2 regions of the Lysinibacillus phoenicis genome follow, and region 2 is predicted to be linked to the other one. Evidence: riboswitches for the same ligand, from Rfam matches in the RefSeq annotation. Region 2 holds a riboswitch; the other holds the start of a gene.

Region 1 (4,432 bases), 480 kb from region 2:
TACTCGATCAATGAGCTCATGATATTTATCTAATAAATGGATAGCTATTCGTGAATTATCAATCGACGTAAGATCATCGTTACCAACTTGGAGATAAAAAGGAATCGTTGGATAACGATGATGAATTTGTTTAGCATAGTCGTAATCCTCTTGATTAAAAACGACTATTTTGAGGGATGTATGGTGATTACTGTTTCGATTTTTAAGTTTTTCGAAGATATTTGAGAGCATCGAATAGTCCGTAGTCATTCCAGAACTAGGTGGCTTTGGTGAAATTGTCAGCTCATCAATCTCATACATCCATTTTTGCCATCTACTTCCTTGCGTTTCCACACTAACCTTTATGTTGTTTTCTTTTAAAATCGCAATGAGCTCTTGCAAATTTGGATAGAGTGCAGGATTACCGCCCGAAATCGTAACAAATGAAAATCCACTGCCACCAAGACGTTTTAATTCAGACCAAATCTCTTCTGCTGTCATTTGGACAATAAGATGCTTTCTGCTACCATCCCACGTAAATGATGAATCACACCAGGAACAAGAATAATCACAACCTGCAGTTCTTACAAACATCGTCTTCTGGCCAACTACCATTCCCTCACCTTGAATTGTTGGTCCAAAAATTTCGATAATAGGTACTTTACTCAACTTCCATCCACTCCCGTCTTGCTTCTGCATAGCTTGTAGGAGTTTCGTAAAGCCTGATAAACTCTACACACGCACCGTTATATCCTTCATCAAGCAAGGCCTCAGTCAGCTTTTCGTAAATCCAAACAACAATGTTCTCTGCCGTCGTATTCATAGGTGGAAGTGTTTCATTTAAATAACGGTGATCCAAATGAATCTCTATTTTTTGTTTCCATATCTCTTTTATATCGCCAAAATCAATCATCAAACCACGTTCATCTGTGTAGCCACTCAGTCCTAATATGACACGATAGGTATGACCGTGCAGATTTTTACATTTCCCCTCATAATGATGTAAATGATGAGCAGCATCGAAGGTAAATTCTTTGCTTACGAGAACACGCTTTGCATGGTATTTCAATTGATTTCTTTGAATATCCTCATCTATTTTTTGGAGCCTCTCGACGATTTTATAATCTGACATGTCTTAAAACTCCTTCCTATAACTCAAATACTCATCAAGCCCTTTTTTTCGCAGGTTACACGCTGGGCATTCACCACAGCCATCTGCTATGACACCGTTATAGCAAGTTAACGTTCTTTCTCGAACAAACTCAAGCGCCCCAAGCTGATCAGCAAGCTCCCAAGTCTGTGCCTTATTCAGCCACATCAACGGTGTATCAATGACAAAAGAATCATTCATAGATAAATTTAACGTTACATTCAAGGATTTAATAAAAATATCTCGGCAATCCGGATATCCGCTAAAGTCTGTTTCACACACACCCGTTACAATATGCTTTGCTCCCACTTGGCTCGCTAAAACACCAGCAAATGAAAGAAAAAGTAGATTTCGACCAGGCACAAAAGTTGATGGAAGCTCACCATTTTCTCCGTCCTTCACCTCTATGTCTTGTCGTGTCAATGCATTCGGGGCAAGCTGATTCAGGAGTGACATATCCAGAATGTGATGCTTGACACCAAGCTCCTCTGTTATCACCTTCGCACATTCAATTTCCAGACGATGCCTTTGACCATAATCAAAAGTTACTGCCTCAATCTCTTTAAAACGTTCTTTTGCCCAGAACAAACATGTTGTGCTGTCCTGACCTCCACTAAATACAACAATCGCTTTTTCCTTTTTCATCCATAAAGACTCCCTTATATCGAAAAAACAGCACTCTAAGAAAAAGTGCTGCTTTCTTCTTAGTTTTTTTAAGAGGGTAGCTAAAAACCTCTTTCTTGCTTCACTTATCGATTATCAATTTTTTCTGGGTTAAGATCGTGATTCATTAAACGATAATTGGCTATTTCTTCGTATTTAGTTCCTGGCTTCCCATAGTTACACCATGGATCGATCGAGATACCACCTCGTGGAGTAAATTTCCCCCAAACCTCTATATATCTTGGGTCAAGTAATGTAATTAAATCATTCATAATGATATTAACGCAATCCTCATGGAAATCTCCGTGATTTCTAAAACTGAATAAATACAATTTTAGTGATTTACTCTCAACAATTTTTTTATCAGGGATATACGAGATATACATCGTTGCAAAATCAGGCTGATTTGTAAGCGGACATAAACTAGTGAACTCTGGACAATTAAACTTAACGAAATAATCTCGATTGGAATGAAGATTATCTACTGCTTCCAAAACTTCAGGTGCATAATCATATGAATATTGTGTACCTTGGTTACCCAACAATGTTAAATCCTTTAGTCCTTCTTCATGACTTCGACCAGACATAAAAAAACCTCCTTGTAAAATGTTTCCCAACACTTTTCAAGAGAGGCATTACCAATCATTCTATTAAAACATAAGTAAAAACATAAAAAAGCCACGTCCGATATGGACATGGCATAATGTCATGTTTCCATAGTTTTTTATAGAGGGTATCAGCTATGAACCTCTCCCGTACAAGTCCGGGCACATTCTTTTCTTCCATATCGTACAAAAAATAATACAGAACGTCAAATAGATTTTAAAAAAATCTTTCCTATTTGTGCTTTACTAATTAAATTGACAAAATGAATATATTTCTGTAAGTCCTTTCTCATTTTAAAGTTCTATTTTTTAATTACATTACTAGGAAAATAGAATTAAAATATAATTGATAAACTAATACTTATTATCAATATTTTGGTATATTCAAATATTCCGATATTCGAATTACTACTCCTGTGATAAATTGGAATTATCACACTTTTCTGTTTAGTGTGATAATTAAATGTGGAGGGAGAAATGAGTTTTGAAAAAGTTTACGTTTATGAAGTTTTTAAGTAGTATTATAGCTTTCGTTATGGTGCTTTTTCTATTGGTTCCATTATCGAGCGCAAGTGCTGAAGAATCTAAACCATTTAAACAGGATAGTCAAAGTGAAAGTATACTTCAACTTAAGGCGGCTATCGCTGAACAGCTAAGCTTGTCTAAAGATGGTCCAACTCTTCACGAAAGCTTACAAAATGTATCAGGCAATCAAGAAGTTGCAGTCATCGTACATTTATCTGAAACGCCTGTGGCACTAGAGCAGGGAATGAGCCAGGTGAAAGGCCAAAAGTTCTCTAATACGCGAGCAAATGAAGTACGTTCAAATGTAAAAGCTCAACAAGCAAAAGTAAAAAAAGAGTTAGCTACTAAAAATGTTCAAATGACTCAAGGCTACACATTTGATACTGTTTTAAACGGTTTTGCGGCAACAGTGAAAGCAAATGATCTCCCGAAACTGCTTTCAATAGAAGGAATTACATTAATCGAACCTGATGCAATTGTTTACGCATCAGAAGATAATACAATGAAATCATCGGAACTTATTAAGGAAGATCAATTAGAGGCCCAAATGAACACAAGTATTTCTTTCCTTGGGATCGAACAGCTGTGGAATGAAGGAATTGAAGGACAAGGAATAAAAGTAGCAGTATTAGATACTGGTATTGACGCAGATCACCCTGAATTCGCTGGAATTTACAAGGGGGGGAAAAACTTTATTCCAAATTCATCAACTTACACGAAGCCTCGAGCAGATGACGATGCATCGGAAACATTGCCTTCTGAGCGTCCTGCCGGAACACCTGAATTTAATGAAAAAGGAAGCTCGTTCTATACTTCTCACGGTACCCATGTTGCTGGAACCATTGCAGCAATCGGAGCAAACAAATTTGGTATTAAAGGAATTGCTCCAAAAGTAGACCTTTATGCTTACCGTGTTCTTGGTGCATATGGAAGTGGAGCTACATCTGGTATTGTTAAAGCAATTGAAACCGCTGTAACAGAAAAAATGGACGTTATTAACCTTTCTCTTGGTGGGGGAGCTAACTCTGAAACGGATGCTGGTTCATTTGCTATTAACAATGCAATGATGGCTGGAACAATCGGAGTAATTGCGACAGGGAACTCCGGCCCAAATCGCGGAACAATGGGCACGCCTGCAACCGCTCGTTTAGGAATTGCTGTCGGTAACACAACAAATCCTGAAACAAAGTATAACGGGGAAGTAAATGTTACAGTTGGTGACTACAACTTAACAAAACAGCTCCCATTAATGGGAACAACTTTTGGAAGGGATTTAGCAACACAGCTTCAAGGAGAATTTGACCTAGTTGCTATCCCTGGAAACGGGGAAGTAAAGGACTTTGAGGGAATCGATGTAAAAGGTAAAGTGGCATTGATCTCTCGTGGCAGTATCGCCTTTGTTGATAAAATTGCGAACGCAAAGGCAAATGGAGCTGTCGCAACAATTATTCATAACTTTGCTGGTGGAACAAATGCACCTAATATTTCAGGTACATTCCTTGGTGATTCA
Region 2 (4,432 bases):
GCATTAGAAAGTCCTAGACCTAGAATGATAAGTGTATCTGTATTTGCTGAGAAGCTACGAATCATTCGTTTATTATCACCAGTTGCTCGAATAGCAAGCCCTACCTCAGTCTTTAAGAACCAGTCTGCTAATAATTTAATTAAAATCGTGATGATTAATACGACAATCAGCACACTCCATGTACCTGGTACATGCTGAAATCCCATGCCTTTTAATAGGTTATTAAGAGCATCATCGATCCCTAAATTACTCCAAAATGTTTGAAACTTTGAAAATATCGTTTCTGAATTTAGCAGTGGAATATTCGGGCGACCTATCGTATTTTCTGCAGTTAACCCCATAATACGTAGGTTTATTGAGTACAATGCAATCATCATTAATATCCCTGATAATAGCGGATTAATCTTCCCTTTCGTGTGGAGAATTCCTGTCATACATCCAGCAATAAATCCAGCAACAATTGCCACTAAAGTCGCTAAGATTGGGTGGTAGCCAAGCAAGACCATTGTTGCTGCAGTTGCCGCCCCTGTTACAAAGCTTCCATCAACCGTTAAATCCGGAAAATCTAACACCCGAAATGTTAAATATACACCAAGTGCCATAATTGCATAGATGATTCCTTGCTCCACTGCGCCAAATAATGCTAAAAACATCGTTGAATCATCTCCTAAATCTCTTTTTTATTTATACCGCTTATAAATGAAGATAAAGCGGGGATAGTTCTCCCCCGCTTCGTTTTACTTTTCTAGAAGTTCTGCACCCCAAGAATCTTTAATTTCAATTTCTAAATCATCCGCTACCTTTTTATTGATTAGTAGTTTTAAATTTTGTGGATATTGTGCTGGTGTATCAGCAGGTGTAGCTTCACCTTTTAAAATTTTCACAGCCATTTGTCCAGCTTCATAGCCAATATCAAAATATTCGAAACCATAAGCAGCTAAACCGCCTCGTGCAACAGAGTCTAGCTCTCCTACGATAAGTGGTAATTTATTTGTGTTAGCAACATCAATAACAGATTCTAACGCAGAAACCACTGTGTTATCAGTAATAATATAGAAAGCATCTACTTTACCAATTAACGATTCTGTTGCTTGTTTCACATCTGCTGAAGTGGATGCCGAAGCTTCTACAACCGTTAAGCCCTGCTCACCCATAACTTTTTTCACTTCTGAAACTTGTGCTACAGAGTTTTGCTCACCAGCATTGTAGACCATACCCACATTCTTTGCGCCAAGCTCTTTTAGAAATGCTACTGTTTTAGAAATCGTTTCAGGATGTAAATCGATTGTACCTGTAACATTTTTTCCTGGTTTCTCCATTGATTCAATTAACTGTGCACCAACAGCATCTGTTACAGAAGTGAAGATGATTGGAATATCACTTGTAGCTGTAGCAGCTGCTTGAGCAGAAGGTGTAGAGTTAGCAAAAATTAAATCTACGTTTGCACTCACTAGATTGTTAGCAATCGTTGTGTTAAGACTGTTATCTCCTTGTGCAATTTGTGAATCATATTCAACTTTTAATCCAGCATCTTCAATTGCCTTTTTAAAGCCTTCTGTTGCTGCATTTAAAGATGGATGTTCAACAATTTGAGTAATGCCGATTTTATATGTTTTATCATCTGCATTTCCGCTCTCACTTGCGTTGTTTGATTCATTCCCTTTTGAATCCGTTGAACTAGAACCACCACTACCACAGGCAGCAAGAAGTAACACTAATCCAAATAGAAGGAATGACAGCTTTTTTACATTGCCCTTCACAAATAATCCCCCCGATTAATAACTAAAATATCTATCGCACTTTATCCAAACAAAGTGTGAATGTATCGCTATATTATCGTTATTATTGAGCCTCGTCAACAACATTATGAATGTTCTGACTTTTAAATTTAACAAAATATTTTAGCTAATCATTCAATTTGGCGCTTTAAACCGCTAAACTACGCTGTTTTAGTTATTCGTTTTCTTTTTTAACATAGTAAAAAATATTTATGACAATTTTGCGACGCTAGGTCATTGTGGACAAAGTCTGACATTTGACTTCTACTAGATATCTATAATAAAATGTTTACTTGTGTGAAAGCACCGTGGTTCGTAACCATCCCACGAAAAAAAACTAAGGAGAAATGAATATGAAGATAAAATTTTTAGCAGCAAGTGGTATTATTGCAGCTTTATATATTGCTGTGACAATGCTTGTTGCACCATTTGGTTTTACAGAAGTACAGTTCCGCGTATCCGAGATTTTTAACCATCTAGTGGCCTTTAATCCACGCTTTGCCGTAGGGATCATTATTGGAGTATTGATCTCCAATCTTTTTTCACCACTTGGCATTTACGATTTAGTGTTTGGTGTTGGTCATTCTATGATCACACTTGGACTGTTCATTTTAATCTGTAAATTTGTCAAAAATATTTGGGCACGTTTAATTATTAATACATTTTTATTTACATGCACTATGTTTATCATTGCCTTTGAACTAAACTTAGCCTTAGAGCTTCCATTCTTCTGGACTTGGCTAACAGTGGCTGCTGGTGAGTTTGTTGTGTTAGCAGTTGGTGCACCTATTATGTATGGACTAAATAAACGTCTTCACTTTAAAAATTTGATTTAACAGACGAGTCTTAGGATTCGTCTTTTTTTCTTGACACTATTCTGAAAATATTCTACAATTCTTTCTAATAAATGCAAGGAAGAAGAGTAGTAGCAAGCACTGTAACTTCAAGAGAGCTGGTGGTAGGTGCAAACCAGTAGTATGTACTTGTGAATGGACTTCAGAGCAGCCTTATCCAAATGTAAGGCCGACCCACTCCCCGTTATCGGAGTAGAAGAGCGCGCAAAAATGCGAATCAAGGTGGCACCACGGTTACTCGTCCTTTTTATGAGGATTGGAGTGGCTTTTTTTTATGGAAAAATAGTATAGAGGAGTCGAGTAAAGATGAGTACAGTAGTAGAGAAAAAAGGTTATTTTGGTGAATTTGGAGGAAGCTTTGTTCCAGAGGAGCTTCAAAATGTATTAACTATTTTAGACGAGAATTTCCAAAAGTATAAAGATGATGAAGACTTTAAGAAAGAATTGGATTACTATTTCCGTGAATACGTTGGACGTAAATCCCCTCTTTACTTTGCAGAAAATTTAACAAAGCAATTAGGTGGCGCAAAAATTTATTTAAAACGTGAAGATCTTAACCATACAGGCTCACATAAAATCAATAATGTATTAGGCCAGATTTTACTAGCTAAACGTATGGGAGCAAATCGCGTTATTGCCGAAACAGGCGCTGGACAACATGGTGTAGCAACGGCAACTGCTTGTGCCATGTTCGGGATTGATTGCACCATTTATATGGGCTTGGAGGATACAAAACGTCAGGCATTAAATGTATTTCGTATGGAGCTTCTTGGTGCGAAAGTAGTAGCTGTTGATAAAGGGCAAGGTCGCTTAAAAGATGCTGTTGATGAAGCGTTCGCTGATTTAGTAGAAAACTATGAAACAACATTCTATTTATTAGGCTCAGCAGTTGGACCACATCCTTTCCCTTCAATGGTTAAACATTTTCAATCTGTCATTAGCCGTGAAAGTCGTGAGCAAATTTTAGCAAAGGAAGGAAAGCTTCCAACAGCCGTCCTTGCCTGTGTCGGCGGTGGTAGTAATGCCATTGGAGCATTTGCTGATTATATTGCAGATGAAAGCGTTCGTCTTATTGGAATCGAACCCGATCAAGCTGCTACATTAAACGAAGGGACGCCTGGGGAGCTACATGGCTTCAAATGTTTAGTGTTACAAGATGATGAAGGAAATCCCCTACCAACATATTCAATTGCAGCTGGTCTAGATTACCCTGGAGCAGGTCCAGAACATAGTCATTTGAAAACAATTGGCCGTGCGGAGTATGTAACTGTTACAAACGAAGAAGTTCTAGAGGCGTTTCAAGTACTTTCAAAGGTCGAAGGTATTATTCCTGCCCTTGAAAGCTCACATGCAGTTGCATATGCTCTAAAATTAGCACCAACTTTACCATCTGAGGAAAGCATTATTATTAATATCTCAGGTCGTGGTGATAAAGACGTTGAACAAGTTTTCCATATGTTAACAAAATAGTATTGTAAAAGAGCGATCTCCCTTTTTGGGACATCGCTCTTTTTACTTTATTTTAGTAAATTTCTGTAATATTATTTGCCATTAGGATTTACCTCTAAAACACTGTAGCTTACACTATTATGAAATTGCCTTTTTATGCAGCTTAATTTTCAGTTTTTCTAACATATCAACTGTCATTTTAGCTAAATCATACTCTGCTTTAAAGCCCCATTCTTTTTGGGCTGCTTCTATATTTAAAGAGTTTGGCCAGCTATCTGCTATAGCCTGACGCACTGGGTCCACCTGATAGTCCATTGTGAAATTCGGTAAGTGTTTCTTGATTTCAGCTGC

Evidence for each region. Region 2 has a riboswitch for preQ1 ahead of ABC382_RS13115 (QueT transporter family protein). Riboswitches for the same ligand answer to the same signal wherever they lie in the genome.
Region 1: it holds a riboswitch for preQ1, as region 2 does, so the genes downstream of both, queF (preQ(1) synthase) here and ABC382_RS13115 (QueT transporter family protein) in region 2, are expected to answer to the same signal.

Annotation. Positions count from the first base shown of each region.
Region 1 is NZ_JBDFMP010000002.1:2,810,948-2,815,379, reverse strand. It holds gene queE (7-carboxy-7-deazaguanine synthase QueE) at 1-648, opposite strand, end outside; gene queD (6-carboxytetrahydropterin synthase QueD) at 641-1,111, opposite strand; gene queC (7-cyano-7-deazaguanine synthase QueC) at 1,115-1,774, opposite strand; gene queF (preQ(1) synthase) at 1,879-2,379, opposite strand; PreQ1 riboswitch class I at 2,503-2,549, opposite strand; gene ABC382_RS15440 (S8 family serine peptidase) at 2,882-4,432, shown strand, end outside.
Region 2 is NZ_JBDFMP010000002.1:2,327,396-2,331,827, forward strand. It holds gene ABC382_RS13105 (ABC transporter permease) at 1-653, opposite strand, end outside; gene ABC382_RS13110 (ABC transporter substrate-binding protein) at 738-1,760, opposite strand; PreQ1 riboswitch class I at 2,081-2,125, shown strand; gene ABC382_RS13115 (QueT transporter family protein) at 2,132-2,614, shown strand; T-box leader at 2,682-2,881, shown strand; gene trpB (tryptophan synthase subunit beta) at 2,939-4,102, shown strand; gene ABC382_RS13125 (L-threonine 3-dehydrogenase) at 4,220-4,432, opposite strand, start outside.